DNA from 2 places in the Gordonia sp. Swx-4 genome. Region 1 is predicted to be linked to the other one. Evidence: riboswitches for the same ligand, from Rfam matches in the RefSeq annotation. Region 1 holds a riboswitch; the other holds the start of a gene.
What was found. A riboswitch is a leader RNA that binds a small molecule or an ion and turns the genes downstream of it on or off. The one in region 1 is predicted to bind thiamine pyrophosphate.
Positions count from the first base shown of each region.

Region 2: it holds a riboswitch for thiamine pyrophosphate, as region 1 does, so the genes downstream of both, thiC (phosphomethylpyrimidine synthase ThiC) here and thiO (glycine oxidase ThiO) in region 1, are expected to answer to the same signal.

Region 1 covers NZ_CP128197.1:4,758,617-4,768,277, forward strand. Annotated here, with positions in the region: gene PWF70_RS21565 (phosphoribosyltransferase) at 1-220, shown strand, start outside; gene PWF70_RS21570 (LuxR C-terminal-related transcriptional regulator) at 162-2,801, opposite strand; gene PWF70_RS21575 (ABC transporter permease) at 2,932-3,690, opposite strand; gene PWF70_RS21580 (ABC transporter ATP-binding protein) at 3,687-4,655, opposite strand; gene PWF70_RS21585 (thiazole synthase) at 4,787-5,608, opposite strand; gene thiS (sulfur carrier protein ThiS) at 5,601-5,801, opposite strand; gene thiO (glycine oxidase ThiO) at 5,798-6,862, opposite strand; TPP riboswitch at 6,856-6,965, opposite strand; gene thiE (thiamine phosphate synthase) at 7,013-7,684, shown strand; gene PWF70_RS21605 (hypothetical protein) at 8,035-8,403, shown strand; gene PWF70_RS21610 (NUDIX hydrolase) at 8,400-8,882, opposite strand; gene PWF70_RS21615 (GlnX family signal transduction membrane protein) at 9,158-9,661, shown strand, end outside.
Region 2 covers NZ_CP128197.1:598,545-608,205, forward strand. Annotated here, with positions in the region: gene thiD (bifunctional hydroxymethylpyrimidine kinase/phosphomethylpyrimidine kinase) at 1-90, opposite strand, end outside; gene thiC (phosphomethylpyrimidine synthase ThiC) at 87-1,778, opposite strand; TPP riboswitch at 1,770-1,884, opposite strand; gene PWF70_RS02735 (GNAT family N-acetyltransferase) at 2,079-2,426, shown strand; gene PWF70_RS02740 (aldehyde dehydrogenase family protein) at 2,608-4,077, shown strand; gene PWF70_RS02745 (PucR family transcriptional regulator) at 4,104-5,645, opposite strand; gene PWF70_RS02750 ((2,3-dihydroxybenzoyl)adenylate synthase) at 5,731-7,395, opposite strand; gene PWF70_RS02755 (salicylate synthase) at 7,547-8,917, shown strand; gene PWF70_RS02760 (acyl carrier protein) at 8,965-9,213, shown strand; gene PWF70_RS02765 (acyl-CoA dehydrogenase family protein) at 9,243-9,661, shown strand, end outside.

The sequences.
Region 1 (9,661 bases):
CATCGACGCGATGGATGCCGCCGGTGCCGCACGGTTGATCGTGGCCGTACCCACGGCACCGTCGGATTCGGTCGGCCGCCTCATCGATCGGGGCGTCGACGACGTCGTCGTACTGACCACCCCGGAACCGTTCGAGGCGGTCGGACTCTCCTACGACGACTTCAGTCAGATCGACGACGAAGAGGTGATCGAGTGCCTGGAGCGCGATCACCGTCCTTGAGCAACAGCTTGGCGATGCCCTCACGGTCGGTGACGTCGAGTTTGGTGGACGCACGGTAGATGTGCCCCTCGACGGTGCGCACCGAAACGGTGAGCCGCTCCGCGATCTCCTTGTTGGACAGGCCTGCCGCAACGAGATTCGCGACCTCGCGTTCACGTGAGGTCAACGGGAGCGGTTGTGCGGCGGTGATGAGCGCGGGCGTGCGCAGACCGCCGCATTCCGAGGCGAGTCGGTTGGCCACCGCCGCCGAGGCAACGGTCGCCGACCTGCTGCCCGCCGAATCATGCAGCACACTCGCCTGCGCGGCGGCGTCGGCCGCCGACAACCGAACGCCCAGTGACTCGAAATCGGCTGAGCACAGGTCGAGTTCGACGGCGTCACCGGCAGCGAGCGCGATGGCGTGCCGGGCGTACAGCGGTGCCAGTGGGCCGTCGACGAGTCCGGCGAGTTCGGTGAGTCGCTGGGCGACGGTGGCGTCACCGAACCTGGCCGCCGAGTGCAGCGCCTCCGCCTCGATGGCAAGTTGTTCTGTCTCCCTTGTCTCTTCGGCGGTTCGACGGAGAAGCGCGACGGCCGGCGTGATGGTGCCGGCGGCCGCCGACTGCCAGGCCTGCGCAATGGCCAGCATCGGACCGAAGATCGCGACGTGCCTGCCGTACCGGGCCCTCGCCTTCTCCAGCACCTCGGCGGCACGGTCGACCTGACCGAGTGCACTCAGTGCCTGGATCAAGAAGATGTGGGCCGGGAAGTTCCAGGACTCCGAGAACTCACCGCTGTCGAGGGTGGCGAGGGTCTGCTCCATCCGCCGGGTCACCGAGACGCATGCGCCGCGCGAGAGTTCCACGGCGGCAACGAGAATCTCCGACATGGCCCAACCCAGGTACTGCGCGGTCTGGGCGGCCGTCAGGAAGCGCCCGGCGGCAGTGTCCGCGTCGTCGAGCCGGCCGGTCAGCGTGAGGGCGAGGATCTCGCCGAAACCCGTCGGGAACCGGAGGAGTCCGTCGACCTCCACCTCACGCGAGTGCGCGGCCAGGGCCTCCACCTCGTTCCCGCGGCCTGCGACTGCTCGCGCGAGAGAACCACCGAACACGGCCCACTCGATCGCCCACGGAAGTTTGCGCTTCTCGGCGAAGACACTGTCCGACAACGTGATCGCCTCACCGATCCGGTTCTCGAACAGCGCGCAGGCCGAGGCGATGCCGGTGACGATGGGCACGAGCGCGGGCTGCATGTCCCGCTTGCGCAGCATCTGCAGGATCTCACCGGCACGGTCGGCGTCGCCCAGGGCCCAGAACGCGTTGCCGATCCGCAGATTCCCCCAGAGCAGGAGTTGCGCCTCGTCCAGATCGTCCGGGGAGAACCGCGACAGGATCTCCTCGGCCTCGTCGGGATGGCCCTGCCACATCCGGGCGCGTGCGAGCAGTTCGGCGACGTCGACCCCGGCGCCCTCGACGAGGGCCGCCCGCGCGAACCGTTCACCGAGTGAGGTCTGCGCGAGTTTGAGGGCGTCGCTCGCCGCGGTGCGAACGAGCGACAGATCGATCTCGACGTCGCTCTCGATCGCGAGGTCGGCGAGCCTGATCCGCTCGGCGGGCGTGTCGGTGGGGCGGGATCGCAGCGCCTCGACGAGGTTGCCGCGGAGTCGTCGGGACGACACCATCCCGAGTCTGCGGCGGATCACCTCGCCGAACAGCGGGTGGTGGAAGGCGACATTCAACCGGCGGCCGTCGCGCGTGATGCGGACGAGGCCGGCGATCTCGGCCTCCTCCACGGCCTCCTCGCCGGCGAGTTCGGCGAGCACGTCGATGTCGAGCGGTTCACACAGGCTCAGGTACTTGAGCGCGCTGAGGACCGACGCATCGAGTTGTTCGATCCGCCCCTCGAGCAGCGATGCGAGTTCGGAGGTGATGGCCGCGCGGCCGCGCAACTGCCAGACCCCGTTGACCTGTCGCAAGGTGTTCGCTTGGCGGGCGCCGTCCACGAGATGCCGCAGGAACAGGGCGTTTCCACCCGATGCCTCCCACATCAGGGAGGCCGAATGCTCTTCGAGCTGCCCACCGAGGACGGATTCGATCAGCTCGACGCTCTGCTCTTTGGTGAACGGCGACAGCGTGATCCGGGTGAGGTGATTGTCCTTCCACAGGGAGGTGACGGCGTCCGGCACCGCCTCCCCGCTCCGGACGGTCGCCACGATGTGCACCGCACGGTCGATCGCGAGCTGATGAAGCAGGGTGGCCGACAACTCGTCGAGCAGATGCGCGTCGTCGACTCCGATGACGACATCACCGTCGGCGAGCAGAGATTCCCGGGCGGCCGCCAGATAAGTGACCGGATCGCTCGACGTCGCCGGACCGACCAGGTGGGCGAAGACCCCCAACGGAATCGATCGTGCCGACTCGGTCCCGGCCACCCAGCGCACGCCGGTCGGCAGTTCGGCGGTGACATGCCGGGCGAGGGTCGTCTTGCCCACCCCCGAATCGCCGGTGAGCACGACCCCGCATCCGTTCGTCTTTCCACTGAGTGCGGCGAGGATCGTGCGGAACTCACGCTCACGCTCGACCATCGGCCAATTTGTGGACATACCACTGAATTTTAGTCCGCGGCGGCCTTCGGCGGGCTGCGCGAAGGATCGTCAATCGTCATTCGGCCGCCGAATCGCACCTCTCTCGGCGGCCGTTCCGGGTCACAGGACGTATGAGCAGATCCGCAAACTACGCATCCCGGGCACTGGTCACGACAATTGCGATCGTCAAGAGGATCGCGGTGACCACCGCGAAGTACGCCAAAGAGCCGTAGGCGTTCCAGTGGAAGGTGGGGTCGCCGCCGGACAAGAAGTTCCAGCCGTTGAGGAACGGCAGGAACGGCGTGATGTTCTCGCCGATACGCGGGAGCACCGACAGGATGCGTTCGAGCGCGAACATCCATCCCAGCACGATCGCCACCGCTCCGGCGGAATGCCGTACGAGAGCACCCACCGAGAGCCCGATCAGTGCGCACAGCATCGCGAAAACCGGCGTGCCCCAGAGCTGTCGTATCGTGTCCGGACCACCGAGCGCGATGCCGTTACCGGTGAGCGCCTGCCCCAGAACGACACCGAGGAGCCCCACGATCGCGGCCACCACGAAGGTGAGTCCACCGAACACGACGGTCTTCGCGAGGATCACGAGGGGCCGTCGGGCTACTGCGGCGAAGGTCGGCCGGATGGTGCCGAACCGGTATTCGGTGGTCACGCCCAGGACGGCCATGATCGCGAAGACCGCGGCCCCGAACTGGTTGACGCCGACCAGGTAGTCGATGGTCCGGGTGTCTACCGACGCCGAGTCGGCGTAACCGCCCGACAGCAGCCAACCGAGCAGGACCGCAACGCCGATGCCGAACAGGACCACCATCGCGAGGCACCAGTACGGGGCACGGGTGCTCGACAGCTTGATGCGTTCGGCGTCAACCGCCGCGAGCGCCTGGCCGATCATCGCCGGCTCCCTTCCGGGGTGCCCGGACCGGATTCGACGGACCGGAAGCCGTCGCCACCGTGATAGTCGACGGCGTGGGCGGTCATAGACATGAACACCTCCTCCAGCGAGGCCGATTCGGCGGCGAGCTCGTGCAGCGTCACGCCGGCCGCGGCGGCGATGTCCCCGACGCGGTCGGTCGTCGTGTCGGGTACCCGCATCACCGGCCGCCCGTGGGCGTCGGGTGCACCGGGCGCCGGCGCGAGGCCGGCCTTCGCCAGTGCGGTGTGCAGCTTCTCGAGTTCGGGTCCGCGCACCCGCACCGATTGCCGGGCCCGGCCGGTGAACTCACCGACCGAGCAGTCGGCGATGAGACGCCCACGACCGATGACGACGAGATGGTCTGCCGTCAGCGACATCTCGGTCAGCAGATGGCTGGAGACGAGTACGGTGCGGCCTTCGGCGGCCAACTGCCGCATGAAGCCCCGAATCCACACGATGCCCTCGGGATCGAGCCCGTTGACCGGTTCGTCGAACAACAGGGTGTGCGGGTCGCCGAGCAGCGCACCCGCGAGTCCGAGCCGCTGCGACATACCGAGCGAGAACCCACCGGCACGCTTCCGGGCCACCGACGCCAGGCCGACGATCTCGAGCACCTCGTCCACCCGGGACTTCGGAATCCGATTGCTCGCGGCGAGCCAACGCAGATGCGAACGCGCACTCCGATTGGGGTGGACCCAGTGTGCGTCGAGCAGCGCACCGACCTGGCGCAGCGGATGGTCGAGATCGCAGTACGGCACGTCGTCGATGGTCGCGGTCCCCGACGTCGGACGGTCGAGTCCGAGCATCATGCGCATCGTCGTCGACTTACCAGCACCGTTGGGCCCCAGGAAGCCGGTGACCCGCCCCGGCCCCACCTCGAAGGTGAGGTTGTCGACCGCGCGCTGACTCCCGAAGTCCTTCGTCAGATTCGTTACCCGCAACACGAGTCGACCATAGCCGCCGACCGGGGGTGCGCCGGGTGGTTGCGACACACCGGGCCCTCGAGGCTCGTCGCTTGCGCTCCCCGCACCTCAGGCAGCAAAGGGCGGGTCGGGCAGCAGGCAGTTGCGTGGGATCAGCCCCGCTCCGGCGTCGGCGACGATGCCCGCGCCCAGAACCGTTTCGGGATGCGACCCGCCCGTGCGGCGAGTCGTCCGGCGATCACCGCATGCCGCATCGCGGTCGCCATTCGCTCCGGATTCTCCGCACGGGTGACGGCGGTCGCGAGAAGCACTCCGTCGCAACCGAGTTCCATCGCACAAGCGGCGTCGCTGGCGGTGCCGATACCGGCGTCGAGGATCACCGGGAGGGGATCGTCGAAGGCCGTGGAACAGTGGTCGATGATCATCTCGATGTTGTGCGGGTTGAGGATTCCGAGTCCGGTCCCGATCGGTGAGCCGAGTGGCATGACCGCGGCGACGCCGAGGTCGGCGAGTCGCGCAGCGAGGACCGGGTCGTCGTTGGTGTAGGCGAGCACGACGAATCCGTCCGCCACCAATGCGGCTGCGGCGTCGACGAGTTCGACGGCATCCGGCATCAGGGTGCGTTCATCGGCCACCACCTCGAGCTTCACCCAGTTCGTCTCGAACGCCTCGCGGGCCAACTGCGCGGTGAGCACCGCCTCGGCGGTGGTGTGGCATCCGGCGGTGTTGGGCAGGACCGCGATGTCCAGGCGGCGCAGCAGGTCGAACACCCCCGTCCCCGACGCGGCGTCGACGCGACGCACGGCGACGGTCGTGAGTTCGGTACCCGACGCGACGAGTGCACGCTCGAGGGACGCGAGATTCGTCGCGCCACCGGTTCCGGTGATGAGGCGGGAGGAGAACTCGCGGCCGGCGATCCGAAGCGGGTCTGCCTCGGAAACGTCTGCGCCGTCGATGATGCCGGACTCAGCCACCTTGCACCGCCGTCACGATCTCCACTACGGCTCCCGAGGTCATCGTGTGTTCCGACCATCGTCCTCGCGGTACGACTGCGCCGTCGACGGCCACCGCGATCCCGCGGTCAGGCAGTCCGAGGCGGGTGACGACATCCTTCACCGACTCGTCGTCGCCCACGTCGAGGTTCTCTCCGTTCACGGTGATGGTCACGCGGATGCTCCTTCCAGAATCCCGAGCACCCTGTCCGCCGTGCCCGGTGCGAGAACGATGCCGTTGCGGCCGTGGCCGGTCGCGACCACTGTACGGTCGTCGATCCGCTCCACGATCGGCAGTCCGTCGGCGGTGCACGGCCGTAGTCCGGCGCCCGCCTCGGTCAGTTCGTAGGTGCGCAGTCCCGGCATGACCTCGATCGCGTCGGCGAGCAGATCGGCGACGCCACCTGCCTGCGGAGTGCGGTCGCCGAAGTCACCGGCCTCGTATTGCGTTGCGCCGACCACGATCCCGTCCTCGCGCGGGACCAGGTAGACCGCCCGGCCGTGGAGCCGGGCCCGGACCACGTGCCCGGGCGGCGGAACCGACCACCGTGTCCGACGCAAGCGGAGGATCTCCCCCTTGGCCGCGTGGAGGGGCACCTCGGGAAGCAGTGCCGCCGTGGCGAGTCCGGCGGCGAGGAGGATCTGATCTCGCGGGCCGGCCTGTTCGCGGACGTCGGCGAGGCTCTCCACCCGTGCATCCATGAACCGCACCCCGACCGCGGCCCCGGCGCTGCGCAGGGTCGCCAGCAGCCGTCGGTTGTCGATCGACCACTCCCCGACCGCCCGGTAGCCGCCGACGAGCCGCGAACTCAACGACGGCTCCAGGGAACGGATCTCACGACCCGTCACCGTGCTGAGCGTGGCGTCGGTGCGCGGCTGATTGGCCCAGACGAAGTCGGCGAGATGGCGCAGGTACTCGGCGTCGGCTGCCGAACCGGCGACGAACAGGGAGTCGGTGGCCGTCACGATCGCGGGGTCGGCGAGCCGCTTCACCAGCGTCGGCCAGCGCCGCACCGATTCGACCGACAGCGCGAGCGCGGCCTCCTCCCCCGGATGTCCCTCGCCCAGCGAGCCGAGCATCCCGCCCGCAACCCATGAGGCCCGCTCGTCGTGACCGGCGTCGACGACGAACACCTGCCAGCCGGCGTCGGCGGCGGCGAGCGCACAGGTCAGACCGATCACGCCACCGCCGACGACGGTGAGCGCACGGTCGAGTCGTGCTGGGGTGTTGCTCAAGCCAGATCACCTTCCTTCGCCGGAATGACCCGGATCAGGTTCGACGGTCTGCGGAGGGGTCCGCACTCTCAGCCCGCCTGCCCGGGCTCCCGTGTGTTCTCGCGGTCCACCCTACGCCCGGCCGGTCGACGCAGGGCTAGCCTGGTCGCCGTGACGACTGCTTCCGAATCGCGCCGCCGCCTTGATTCCGCCCGGCTCTATCTGTGCACCGACGCGCGACGCGAGCGCGGCGACCTGCTCGACTTCGTCGGCTCCGCCCTCGCCGGCGGCGTCGACATCGTGCAGCTACGCGACAAGGGGTCGGCGGGCGAGAAGAAGTTCGGCACGCTCGAGGCCCGTGAGGAGCTCGAGATCCTCGCCGCGCTGCGGGGCGTCGTCGACGCCCATGGCGCGTTGCTGGCGGTCAACGACCGCGCGGACATCGCCGCTCTCTCGGGCGCCGACGTCCTCCACGTCGGACAGGGCGACCTGCCGCCGGAGGTGGCGCGCCGGATCGTCGGCCCCGACACGATCATCGGGGCGTCCACCCACGACCGCGAGCAGGCCGCGGCCGCAACCGCCGACCCCGACGTCGACTACTTCTGCGTCGGCCCGTGCTGGACCACGCCCACCAAGCCTGGTCGCAGTGCTGCCGGCCTCGACCTGGTGACGACGACCGCCGGCGCCGCGCCCGGCAAGCCGTGGTTCGCCATCGGCGGCATCGACGCCCCGCGGGTGCCGGAGGTGACCGCCGCAGGTGCCCGCCGGATCGTCGTGGTGCGGGCGATCACCGCCGCCACCGATCCCGCTGCCGCGGCCGCCGACCTCCTCGGCCGGTGGTAGCCCAGGGGTGGTCCTCAGGGTCGGTTGTCAGAGTGGACTGCCGAGGCGGAATCCGTTTGCCTGATCCGGACACCGCGGTCTAGCCTGGACCGATCATGATGTGCATCAAGAGCGCGCTCGTAACCCGCCGCAGCGGGGTCTGATTCTGACCGACCCCCCGCTGCGGGTCGGTTGCACGCTCTTGTCGGTCATCCGTTCTTCGACCGAAATCGGCTTTCGAGATGCACCTTCTTCATCTGCCTCACCCATCCTTCTCACGACACGGGCACACGACCGCGCCGTCGGGAGATCCCATCACCGAACACTTCGGCCGTCCGCTGCCCGCGGGTATGCGCGAGGAGGCCATCGGGATGAGCTGGCAACACTTCACCGACGAGTACGCGGGCAACGGAGCCATCCGGCTCGGATCGTGGTCGGTCGCACCGGCGCGGCAGGACCTCGTCGAATGCCGCGCGACCATCGCGATCGCCGATCGCCTCATGTCGTGCAGCGCTGTCGCCGCCGGACCGCTCGGCGCGATGACGTCGATCCTGTACGACCTCGGCGCACCCGTTCAGATCCTGCGGCTGCACCAGCGCGAGGTCGACGGGGCGATCGCCACGTTCCTGCTGTGTGAGAACAACGGTCGGCAGGCGTGGGCCTTCGGCGAGGGCAGGACCGGGGACGAGGCGAACATCGCCGCGCTGATCTCCGGCGCCAACCGGCTGCTCAGCCCCTAACCCTGCGGGTCGAGTGCGGCGATCCGCTCGCGCAGGGTGGGCCAGGCCCGGCCGAACGCCGGATGCAGCGGGAGCTGATCGACGTGCTGTTCTTCGACCCAGCGCAGTTCCGTCGACTCGAAGTTGGCGACCGTGCGGACCGGCGCATCGGTCTCGGCGATGACCGTCGTGTAGGTCCAGCCGCCCGGTGACTCGTGGGTGACGACGGCGGCGACGACACGAAGGTCGGCGCTGTCGATGCCGGCTTCCTCCTCGGCTTCCCGCATCGCGGTGTCGATGGCGCCCTCGTGGGAGTCGCGCGCACCGCCGGGCAGGGCCCAGGTGCCGCCCTGGTGCGACCACGCGGCGCGATGCTGGAGCAGAACGCCGGTCGCGCCGTCGGTCAGCGGCGCCCGGAGCAGCAGACCCGCCGCGCCGTGAACACCCCAATACCGTGAACCGTCGGGATCGATCAGCCAGCCGTCGCCGTCTCCGCGCACCACGCCTCCTTGCCGCCCGACGAGCCGATCGCCGGATTTCCTCCACCGTAAGTGAGACACGCGCGACCTGCCAGGGCGATCACGAACCCGTCGGCGTGGCGACGGCGATGCCCGGAGGAACCCTCCCCGATGGCATAGGCTGAAACACGCACGACCCGGTGAGCGATGACCCCGATGAGTCATTTCTTCTTATAGGTCGCGGGAGCCGGAACGGGGACCGGCGACCGAGCGGCCACACCGGAGACGATCCAGCGTTCGAGAAGGGGATCAGCTAGGTGACCGGCGATGCGTCCTCCGTGCGGACGGCACTCACCCGTGGCGGTCGCATGATCCGTCCCGCCCAGTCGTCGCCGCCGATCCGCCAGGTCCTCGCCGATCGTCGAGAGCTCGTCGCCACGGCCCGCGAGCGTGCGCAGTCACCGTTCCAAACGCTGCGGCATTACTCGGTCACCACGCCGGGCAAGCTGATCATCATCTGCGTCATCCTCTTCCTCGGCTGCGTGACCACCGGCCTGTACGCCTCGACCGTGCTCGAAGACCGCACCCAGACCCTGCAGCGCCTGATCGATCGCACCGAACCGCTCGCCGAGGCCGCGCAGGTTCTCTACAGCTCCCTGTCGATCGCCGACGCGTCCGCGAACGCCGCGTTCATCTCGGGCGGCCTGGAGACGCCGGAGCTGCGGCAACGCTACTCCGACGCGCTGGCGACGGCAGCGTCGTCGTTGATTCTCGCGACCGGAACCTCGAGCGAACCGGGACCGGGGATGACGGAGGACGCC
Region 2 (9,661 bases), 1.0 Mb from region 1:
ACCACCGCCGGAATCCGATCCGGCGATGGTCATCACGCGGACCGGGGTCTCTCCCGGTGCTGCGACGGGCAGCAACTCGACGTCGGTCACGCAGAACCTCCGGGACCGGTTTCGAGCGGCAGGTACACACGGTTGCCCGCCTCGGCGAACTCGGCCGACTTCGCCGCCATCCCTTCGGCGATCTTGCGGTCGATGTCTTCGGCGGTCACCAGGTTGTTCTCCTCCGCGTAGGCGCGCACGTCGGCGGAGATCCGCATCGAGCAGAACTTGGGACCGCACATCGAGCAGAAGTGCGCGGTCTTCGCAGGCTCGGCCGGCAGGGTCTCATCGTGATACTCGCGGGCGGTGTCCGGGTCGAGGGCGAGGTTGAACTGGTCGACCCAGCGGAACTCGAAGCGCGCCTTGCTCAATGCGTCATCACGTTCCTGCGCCCGCGGATGTCCCTTCGCGAGATCCGCCGAGTGGGCCGCGATCTTGTAGGTGATGACGCCGACCTTCACGTCGTCCCGGTCGGGCAGCCCGAGGTGCTCCTTGGGTGTCACGTAGCAGAGCATGGCCGTGCCCGCCTGGGCGATCATCGCCGCGCCGATCGCGGAGGTGATGTGGTCGTAGGCGGGTGCGATGTCGGTGGCGAGGGGGCCGAGCGTATAGAACGGCGCCTCCTCGCAGAGTTCTTCTTCGAGACGCACGTTCTCGACGATCTTGTGCATCGGGATGTGTCCCGGGCCCTCGATCATCACCTGCACGCCATGGGATTTCGCGATGGAGGTCAGTTCGCCGAGGGTGCGCAGTTCGGCGAACTGGGCCTCGTCGTTGGCGTCGGCGATCGACCCCGGACGCAGTCCGTCGCCGAGGGAGAAGGTGATGTCGTAGCGGCGGAAGATCTCGCACAGTTCGTCGAAGTGCGTGTACAGGAACGATTCTTCGTGGTGCGCCAGGCACCAGGCGGCCATGATCGATCCGCCCCGCGAGACGATGCCGGTGACCCGCCGGGCGGTCAGCGGCACATAGCGGAGAAGCACTCCGGCATGCACCGTCATGTAGTCGACACCCTGCTCGGCCTGCTCGATCACGGTGTCGCGGTATATCTCCCACGTGAGAGCGACGGGATCGCCGTTCACCTTCTCGAGGGCCTGGTAGATCGGCACGGTCCCGACGGGGACGGGGGAGTTGCGCAGAATCCACTCCCGGGTGGTGTGGATGTCGGCGCCGGTGGACAGGTCCATGATGGTGTCGGCGCCCCATCGGGTGGCCCACACCATCTTCTCGACCTCGTCCGCGATCGAACTGCGCACCGCAGAATTGCCGATGTTCGCATTGATCTTCACCGCGAACCGCTTGCCGATGATCATCGGCTCCGACTCCGGATGACGATGGTTGGCCGGGATGACGGCGCGGCCGATGGCCACCTCGGAGCGGACCAGGTCGGGGTCGACGCCCTCCCGTGCCGCGATGAACCGCATCTCATCGGTGACGATCCCCGCTCGCGCCCAGGCGAGTTGGGTGCTCGCGCCGTCGACGGGTTCCGGGCGGTGCCACGCGTCCCGGGTCGGTGGCAGGCCGCGCTCCACGTCGATCACGGCATCGGGGTCGGTGTACGGCCCGGAGGTGTCGTAGACGTCGAGGTGCTCACCGTTCGTCAGGTGGATTCGGCGCTGCGGTACACGGAGGTGATCGACGGAGAGGTAGTGCTTGGAGCTGCCCTCGATCGGCCCGGTGGTCAGACCGCCGTCTGTGAATGTCGCAGTGGTGGGTGCGGTGGATACACGTGTGCCCATGATGGTTCTCCCTACGCCGGCATTACCCGGACAGGTTCGAGCGGTCGGCGACCGCCCGTCGCCATCTCAGCCCTCGGTCATCGTGAGAGCCCCCGCGTGTGTGATTGTGTTGCGTTCGCCACCCTACAACGTCGGTCAACACCTGACGATGCGCCCAGATGCTCACTGCACCGGATCACCGGGAGGTCTCGGCAGTTACGGAACCGTAAGGTAGGGTGTGACCCTAGTCACAGGGGCCCTTGCGTCGAGCCGCGACGTCCTGCCGGTGACCCGCCACAGTGATCACGTGAGGAGATGTAGGTGTTACGCAAGAACCGGCATCGGCCGCCGCAGTCGGCGCGATCCATTCTGCAGCAGATCGCTCAGGTGGTGCACAATCCCGACCGCGAGAGGTTCGAACTCTGGGTCGCGGGGGATCTCGTCGGGGTGCTCGGCTACTCGATCGAGACTGTCGACGGTCAGACCACCATCACCGTTCTGCACACGGTTCTCTACGACGAATACAGCGGTCACGGGCTCGCCACCCGTCTCACCCGGACGGTCATCCACTTCGCCCGGGAGCGCAACGCGCGGCTTCGGCCGGTGTGCTCGTTCACCAAGAACTATCTCGACCATCACCCGGGGATCGTCGAGCTCGCGCCGGTGTGACCAGGCGGCTTCCGCGCGCCCGCGGTGCCGCTTGCCGGCGTTGGCGTTCTTGTACGCCAGGGTGACCCGCGGTCGAGGTTTTGTACCCTCGGGCGACGACCTTGCGTGCCGATGCGGACGTATTGTTCGGCGGTGATCCCGCCCGGTTGTCGGGCCGACTGCTGCCACGGAAGCGAGAACGATGACCGAGACGGTCGAGTCCCTGTACAACCTCATCGACGGACAATGGGTCGACGGCGAGGACGCGCCCTTTACCAGCGACAGTCCCGGTGACCCGAACGTCGTCGTGGCCGTGGGGCGTCGGGCGAGCATCCGCCAACTCGACGCCGCGGTCACCGCGGCCGGACGCAGCCTGGCCGAGTGGTCACGCCTGTCCACGCACGAACGCGGTGGGGTACTCGTGCAGGCTGCCGGCGTCCTGGAGCGCAATGCCGAGGAATGGGGCGCGGAACTCGCCCGCGAGGAGGGCAAGACGCTCGCCGAGGGTATCGGCGAGGTGCGGCGCGCCGCGCAGATCCTCCGCTACTACGGCGCCGACGGCGACCGCGAGGCCGGCGAGGTGTACTCGTCACCGCGCAAGGGTGAGCGAATCCTGGTGACGCGCAAACCGATCGGCACCATCGGTGTCATCACTCCGTTCAACTTCCCGATCGCGATCCCGGCGTGGAAGATCGCGCCGGCCCTCGTCTACGGCAACACCGTGGTATGGAAGCCGGCCGGCACCGTTCCGCTGCTCGCGTTCCGTTTGGCGAAGGCCCTGACCGAAGCCGGGCTCCCCGCCGGCGTAGTGAACCTGACGTTCGGCGACCGTGAGATCGGCGACGCCATCGTCCATCACACCGGCATCGACGCCATCACCTTCACCGGGTCGACGGGGGTCGGACGCGGTATCGCGGCCGCCGGCGCCGCGCGCGGCGTGCTGGTGCAGGCCGAGATGGGTGGCAAGAACGCCGCGATCGTCCTCGGTGACGCCGACCTGGACCTGGCGGTCCAGCAGATCCTGTTGGGAGCGTTCCGCTCCTCGGGCCAGAAGTGCACGGCCACATCGCGACTCGTCGTCACCGAGGCCGTGGCCGACGAACTCCTCGCCGCACTGAGCACGGCCGCCGCCGACCTGGTCGTCGGTGATCCCTTGGACCCCTCCACCGAGATGGGTCCGGTGATCACGGCCCCTGCTCGTGACACCATCAGGGCCGGCATCCTTCGCGCAGTCGAGCAGGGTGCGACCGTGCTCACCGGAGGTGACCAGCCGCCCGTAGGTATCCCCGAAGACGGATACTTCTTGTCCCCGACGATCCTGGAACTACCGTCCACGGACCTCGACGTGTGGCGCGACGAGCTCTTCGGTCCGGTCCTGGCGGTGGTCCGTGTGCCCTCGGTCTCCGAGGCGTTCCGGGTGGCCGGCGACGGCGAGTACGGGTTGTCCGCTGCACTTTTCACGCAGGATCTCACCCGTGCACTGGAGGCGGTCGACGACCTCGACGTCGGTATCCTGCACGTCAATTCGGAGTCGGCGGGCGCCGATCCCCATGTACCGTTCGGCGGAGCCAAGAAAAGCGGGTACGGGCCCAAAGAGCAGGGACGTTCGGCGCGCGAGTTCTTCACCCACACCACCACGGTCTACCTCCGTGGTGGCGCGCCGCGCATCTGACGGCCGTCGACACCGACGACCGTGCGTCAATCGGTCTCGAGGACGTCGAGGAGTTCGCGCGCTTTGACCGCTATCCACAGCTCGACCCGGACCTCGGCCGAGTCGAGGTCGCGGCCGAGGAGTTGGCCGACCTTGGCCATCCGACTCCGCATGGTGTGTCGGTGTACGCCCAATTCCCTTGCGGCGCTCTCGATGTGTGCGTCGTTCCGGAGCCAGGTCCGTAGCGCGGTGACGAGATCCACCGACGAACCGTGTGCGGCGTCGTAATCCTCGAGTGGTCCCAGGACGATTCGCGACATCGCGGACAGTTCGCCGGGTGACCGTCCACCGAACAACATCGAGAAGGTACCCGTGTCCGAGAAGTCGACGACCGTCTCCTGCGTCGGGCCGAGGTGGAGGGCGGCCCTGGCCTGGCGGAGGCTCACGGCGGTTTCGGCGATCACGGCGGTCCCGCCTCGCCCGGCCCGCAGCGTCCGTTCCAGCCGGGCGCCGAGCCGCGCGACGAGTTCGACAACCCAGTCCCGTCCGCGGTCGTCGGACACGACGAGCAGCAGACCCTCCCGTATCGGCGACAAGAGGTACGGAACTGATTGCCGTGTGATCACATCGGCCGTTTCCCGAAGAGCCGGCAACGCCGGCCCGACGTTCGTCACCGTGATTGCGACGACGCGGGTGTCCTCGTCGAAGCCGAAGTACCGCAGCAGGCCCGCGTCGAGTTCGGGACCGAGGTTCACGAGTGCTTGCGTCACGACCGTCCGGAGCCGCTGTTCGGCGTCGAGCACCTTCGCCGGCTTGCCCAGTTCGATCGACAGCAAGGCCATCGCGTGGGCCACGAGGAGTCGTTCCTCCGGCTGCAACGCCGCCGGCGACGCCACCGCCAGATATCCATGCGGCTCCCGGGCGACGGACACGCTCTGCACGAGGTACGTGGCGTGTTCGTCGGCGAAGGCAGAGCCGGCCTGTCGGCGGCGTCCCGAACCGCGTGACACCGAACGCGCATGTTCGAGTGCTCGCCCCGCGTCAGGACCGTGGACCGAGAGTGCCCCGCCCTCGGCGTCGACGAGGACGACCGAGCACGAGAGGGCACGCCCGAGGGCGGTGACCAGATGCGGTATGCCGCCGCGGAGAAGATCGCGGGCGAACTTGTCCTGCTGGTCGACGACCTGCTGCACCGCGCGCACCCGGTCGGCGGTCAGATCGTCGATCACGGCGCGGGTGACCGCGATGAACGGAGTGTGCGGTGGCACTGCGAGGACAGGCAGACCCAGTGCGTCGCCGGCGGCCCGGATGCCGTCAGGGACCGCGTCGAAGGTCATGCCGGTGTCGACGGCGAGTGCCGCCGCCCGCGCCCGCACCAGGCGGGTCACGTAGTCGAACTGTTCGGAGTCGGAAGGTCCGATCGCCAGGCCCGTGGTCATCACCAGTTCACCGCCGGTGATCCAGGGAGCGGGATCGGCGAGTTCGATGGCGTGTGCCCACTCGATGACCCGATCGGCGCCAGAGTGACCTGCCACCAGCGTCAGGCCCAGGTCGGCGTTCTGGGACAGGCGCTGCACGGTCAGCGCCACGGCGACTCACTCCTCACAGGTCAGCGGACGTTCGACACCCGTCCGCAGGTGCGTCAAAGCATAGCGAGGGTGCCGGGTGTCGAGGTCATCCCGCTGTGGACACCAGCTGCTCTCGTAAGACCTTCTTGTCGATCTTGCCGACGGCGGTGACGGGGAGGGTCCGGATGACGCGGACCACGTCGGGCAGTTTGAACGATGCGAGGCCGCGGTCCGCGAGGAACATGCGCAGCGTGGCCAGTTCGAGCGGTTGGGCCGGCGGATGGTCATGGGAGAGCACGACCGCGGCGCAGATCTTCTCGCCCAGTGCGTCGTCGGGAAGCCCGACCACCGCGACCTGGCGTACCGATGGGTGCGCGAGCAGGTTCTCCTCGACGTCGTCGGCGGCCACGTTCTCGCCCGCCCGGACGATGGTGTCCTTGATGCGACCGGTCACGGAGAGATGCCCCGACGGCAGCCGGGTCACCTTGTCGCCCGACCGGTAGAAGCCGTCGGGGGTGAAGGACTTCTCGTTGTGCGCGTCGGCCCGGTAGTACCCGCGGATCGTGTACGGGCCGCGCACCAGCAGCTCGCCTTCTTCGCCGTCGGGAACGTCCACGCCCTCCTCGTCGACGACGCGCACCTCGTCGAACTCCGACATCGGCGAGCCCTGGACCTCGTGGACGAGGTTCCGCGGCTCGTCGGGCCTGGTGTAGCAGATGAGGCCCTCGGCCATGCCGAACACCTGCTGAACCACGTCGCCGAGCGCTTCGTCGAGGGCGACGGCGTCCGGGTGGGCGAGCTTGGCGCCGCCGACCTGCAGGAGTCGCAGCGAGCTGATGTCCGCGGGCTCCCACTCGGTCGCCGCGCACCACAGCTGTGCGAGGGCGGGGACCAGGGCGGTCACCGTCACGCGGTGACGTTCGATGAGGTCGAAGGTGTTGTCGGGGCTCGGGTTGTCGGTGAAGACGACGTGGCCGCCTACCCCGAAGACGCCGAGGATGCCCGGGCAGCACAGCGGGAAGTTGTGGGCCGCCGGCAATGCGACGAGATAGGTGTCGTCGGCGGTCAGCTTCGCGACCTCGGCCGACAGTCGTGCGTTCAGGTCGTAGTCGTCGTGCGTGCGCGCGATCAGTTTGGGCAGGCCGGTGGTGCCGCCCGAGACCAGGAAAAGGGCCGGGAGGTCGGAGTTCGGCGAGGCCGGGAGGTCGACCGATGCGGGATCCGCGTCGGGTGCGGTCGCGAACGGACCGGGATCGCCGGAGACGAACACTTGCGTGACGGCCGGGACGCGGGACTGCAGCTCGGTGGCGAGGTCCCGGAAGTCGAAGCCGCGTCGCCCGTCCTCACCGATGTAGGCGACGGCCCCGGCACCGGCGGCGAGATGTGCGATCTCGGTGATCCGGTGTGCGGGCAGGGTCATGACGGGGGCGACGCGCGCGCGGAGCAGGCCGAGCAGATTCACGACGAACTCGAGCGAGTTGTTCTGCTGGAGGACGACGCGCTCTCCGGGGCGGAGTCCGGCCGCGACGAATCCGGCCGCTCGACGCAGCGAGGCCTCGCGCAGTTCGGAGTAGGTGAGCGTCCGCGGCCCGTCGATCGAGGCATCGGTGACGGCCGGGGCATCGGGGGTGCTCTCGGCACTGGCGTCGAAGCCGGCGAACAGTGGGAGTCCGCGGAACAGTTCGGCGTCGCGGTAGCGGGCTGCCTGGGCGTCGGCGTACGGGGTGAAACCGTCGAGCAGGTCGGTCGCGTGGTCCAGAGGCGTCGGCATGGGACCCATTCAAACACAGGCAGGGTAGGGTATCCTTACCGGTCGGTCTGGTGGTGTGATCCACGCCATCGACTCGCCAAAACATTTGCTTAGGCTGTCCTAAAATCCCTAGGATTACTGGTGCTGCCGCCCACGACCGGAGGACAAGGACATGTCGCTGACGACCGACTCGCCGACATCGAGGCTCGATGCCGCGGACCTCGGCCTCGAGGGCGCCGCCGGCCTGAACGCTCCGACGACGCGGTTCGCCGACGCGGACGCCGCCCGGATCTCGGCGGCCTGGGCGGGTTCCGGCGAGTTCGGCGACCATGTCGTCTACGAGCGCAGCGGTCGCTGGACCTTCGCTGCCGGCGTTCACGTGCGAGTGGTGGTCACACGTGGTGAGGTCATCGTCGACGACCATGGGCGCCGGTCGACCACCGCATGGCACGGTGACCCGGCCGACGCACTGGCCGCGGCGACGGAGTCGCTGTCGATCCCCGACTGGCGCCTCTACGGGTGGGTCGGTTTCGACTTCTGCGCGCCGTACCACGGCATCCTCGACCGCGTTCCCGACGACACGGTGCTCGCGCATCTGATCGTTCCCGAGTTCGAGGCGTTCGTCGACGCGGACGGGGTGGACACCGGCACCGCCGATTCCGACCGAGCTCGTCGTCTCCTCGAGATCGCCGCCACGGCAGGTGATCCCGGGGCGTCGCGCCCCGTCGACGTGCGGGTTGACACCGAGGACTACCGCGGCCGCGTCGCGGCCGCCGTCTCCGAGATCGCGGCCGGTCGCTACCAGAAGGTCATCCTCTCCCGCGCGGTGGACATCCCCTTCGCGGTCGACATCCCCGCCACCTATGCCCGCGGCCGTGCGGACAACACGCCGGCTCGCTCCTATCTGCTGTCGCTCGGCGATCTCGCGGCCGCCGGGTTCAGTCCCGAACTCGTGGTCGCGGTGCACTCCGACCGCACCGTGGTCACCGAACCCCTCGCCGGGACAAGGGCTTTCGGGGTGTCCGCCGACGACGACGCGGCCGCTCGGGCCGAACTTCTCGGCGACGCCAAAGAGGTTGCCGAACATGCGATGTCGGTGCGCGCCTGCTATGACGAGATCGCCTCGATCTCGGCCGCCGAGACGACCGCGGTCAGCACGTTCATGGAGGTGCGTGAGCGCGGCAGCGTCCAGCACCTGGCGTCGACCGTGAAGGGAACCCTCGCGGAGGGGGAATCTCCCTGGCGTGCACTCGAAGTCGTCTTCCCGTCGATCACCGCTTCGGGAGTACCCAAGACCGCGGCCGTCGACGCCATCGACCGGCTCGAGTCCCGGCGTCGCGGGCCGTACTCCGGTGCGGTCCTCGTCGCGTCGTCGTCGGGGGAACTCGAGGCAACCCTCGCGTTGCGCACCGTCTTCTCGTCCGGGGGCGCGGCATGGTTGCGGGCGGGCGCCGGCATCGTCGCGCAGTCGACGCCGGAGCGTGAGTTCGAGGAGACCTGCGAGAAGCTGGGCAGCGTCGCCCCGTACGTCATCCCGCGCTGACCGGCCGTTACGTTCGAACCACCACCGATCCCATCAGGAGCCATCACATGTCCGACAACATCACCGAAGCGCTGCACGGCATCCTCACCGAGGACCTCGACCTCGCGCTCGGCCACGTCACCCGCGACTCGCGGCTCATCGACGACCTGGGCCTGGACTCGGTGGCGTTCGCCATCGGCGTCGTCGCGATCGAGGAGCGTCTGGGTGTGAAGCTCTCCGAACGCGAGCTCTTCGAGTCGAAGACGGTCGGCGATCTCGAAGACCTGGTCCGCGCGAAGGCCGGGACACCGGCCTGAACCGGGTGGGACGCGAGTCGGGGCGGGGGATGAGTGTGGACACCGGAGTGCAGTCGTACGCCGAACTGCTCGACGACGCGTTCGACGAGAAGGTCACCGCGTGGACGGCACAGGCCGAGAACGATCATCGATTCCCTCGGCCGCTCCTCGAACACCTCGGCGAGGCCGGGGTTTTCACCCGCAAGTGGGAGGATCGCAAACTCACCGACCTGCACGACCACTTCGCGCTCGGCCGTCATCTCGGATCGCTCGGTTCGGCTGCGATCGGTGTCGGCGTCAGCCTGCACGATTCGGCGATCGCCATCCTCCGCCGCTTCGGCCGCAACGACTTCCTGAAAGACCTCGCGCAGCGGGCGATGACCACCGATGCCGTCCTGTGCATCGGCGCCTCCGAGGAACAGGGCGGCTCGGATCTCCAGAACTCGGAGACACGCATCTTCGCCGAGGG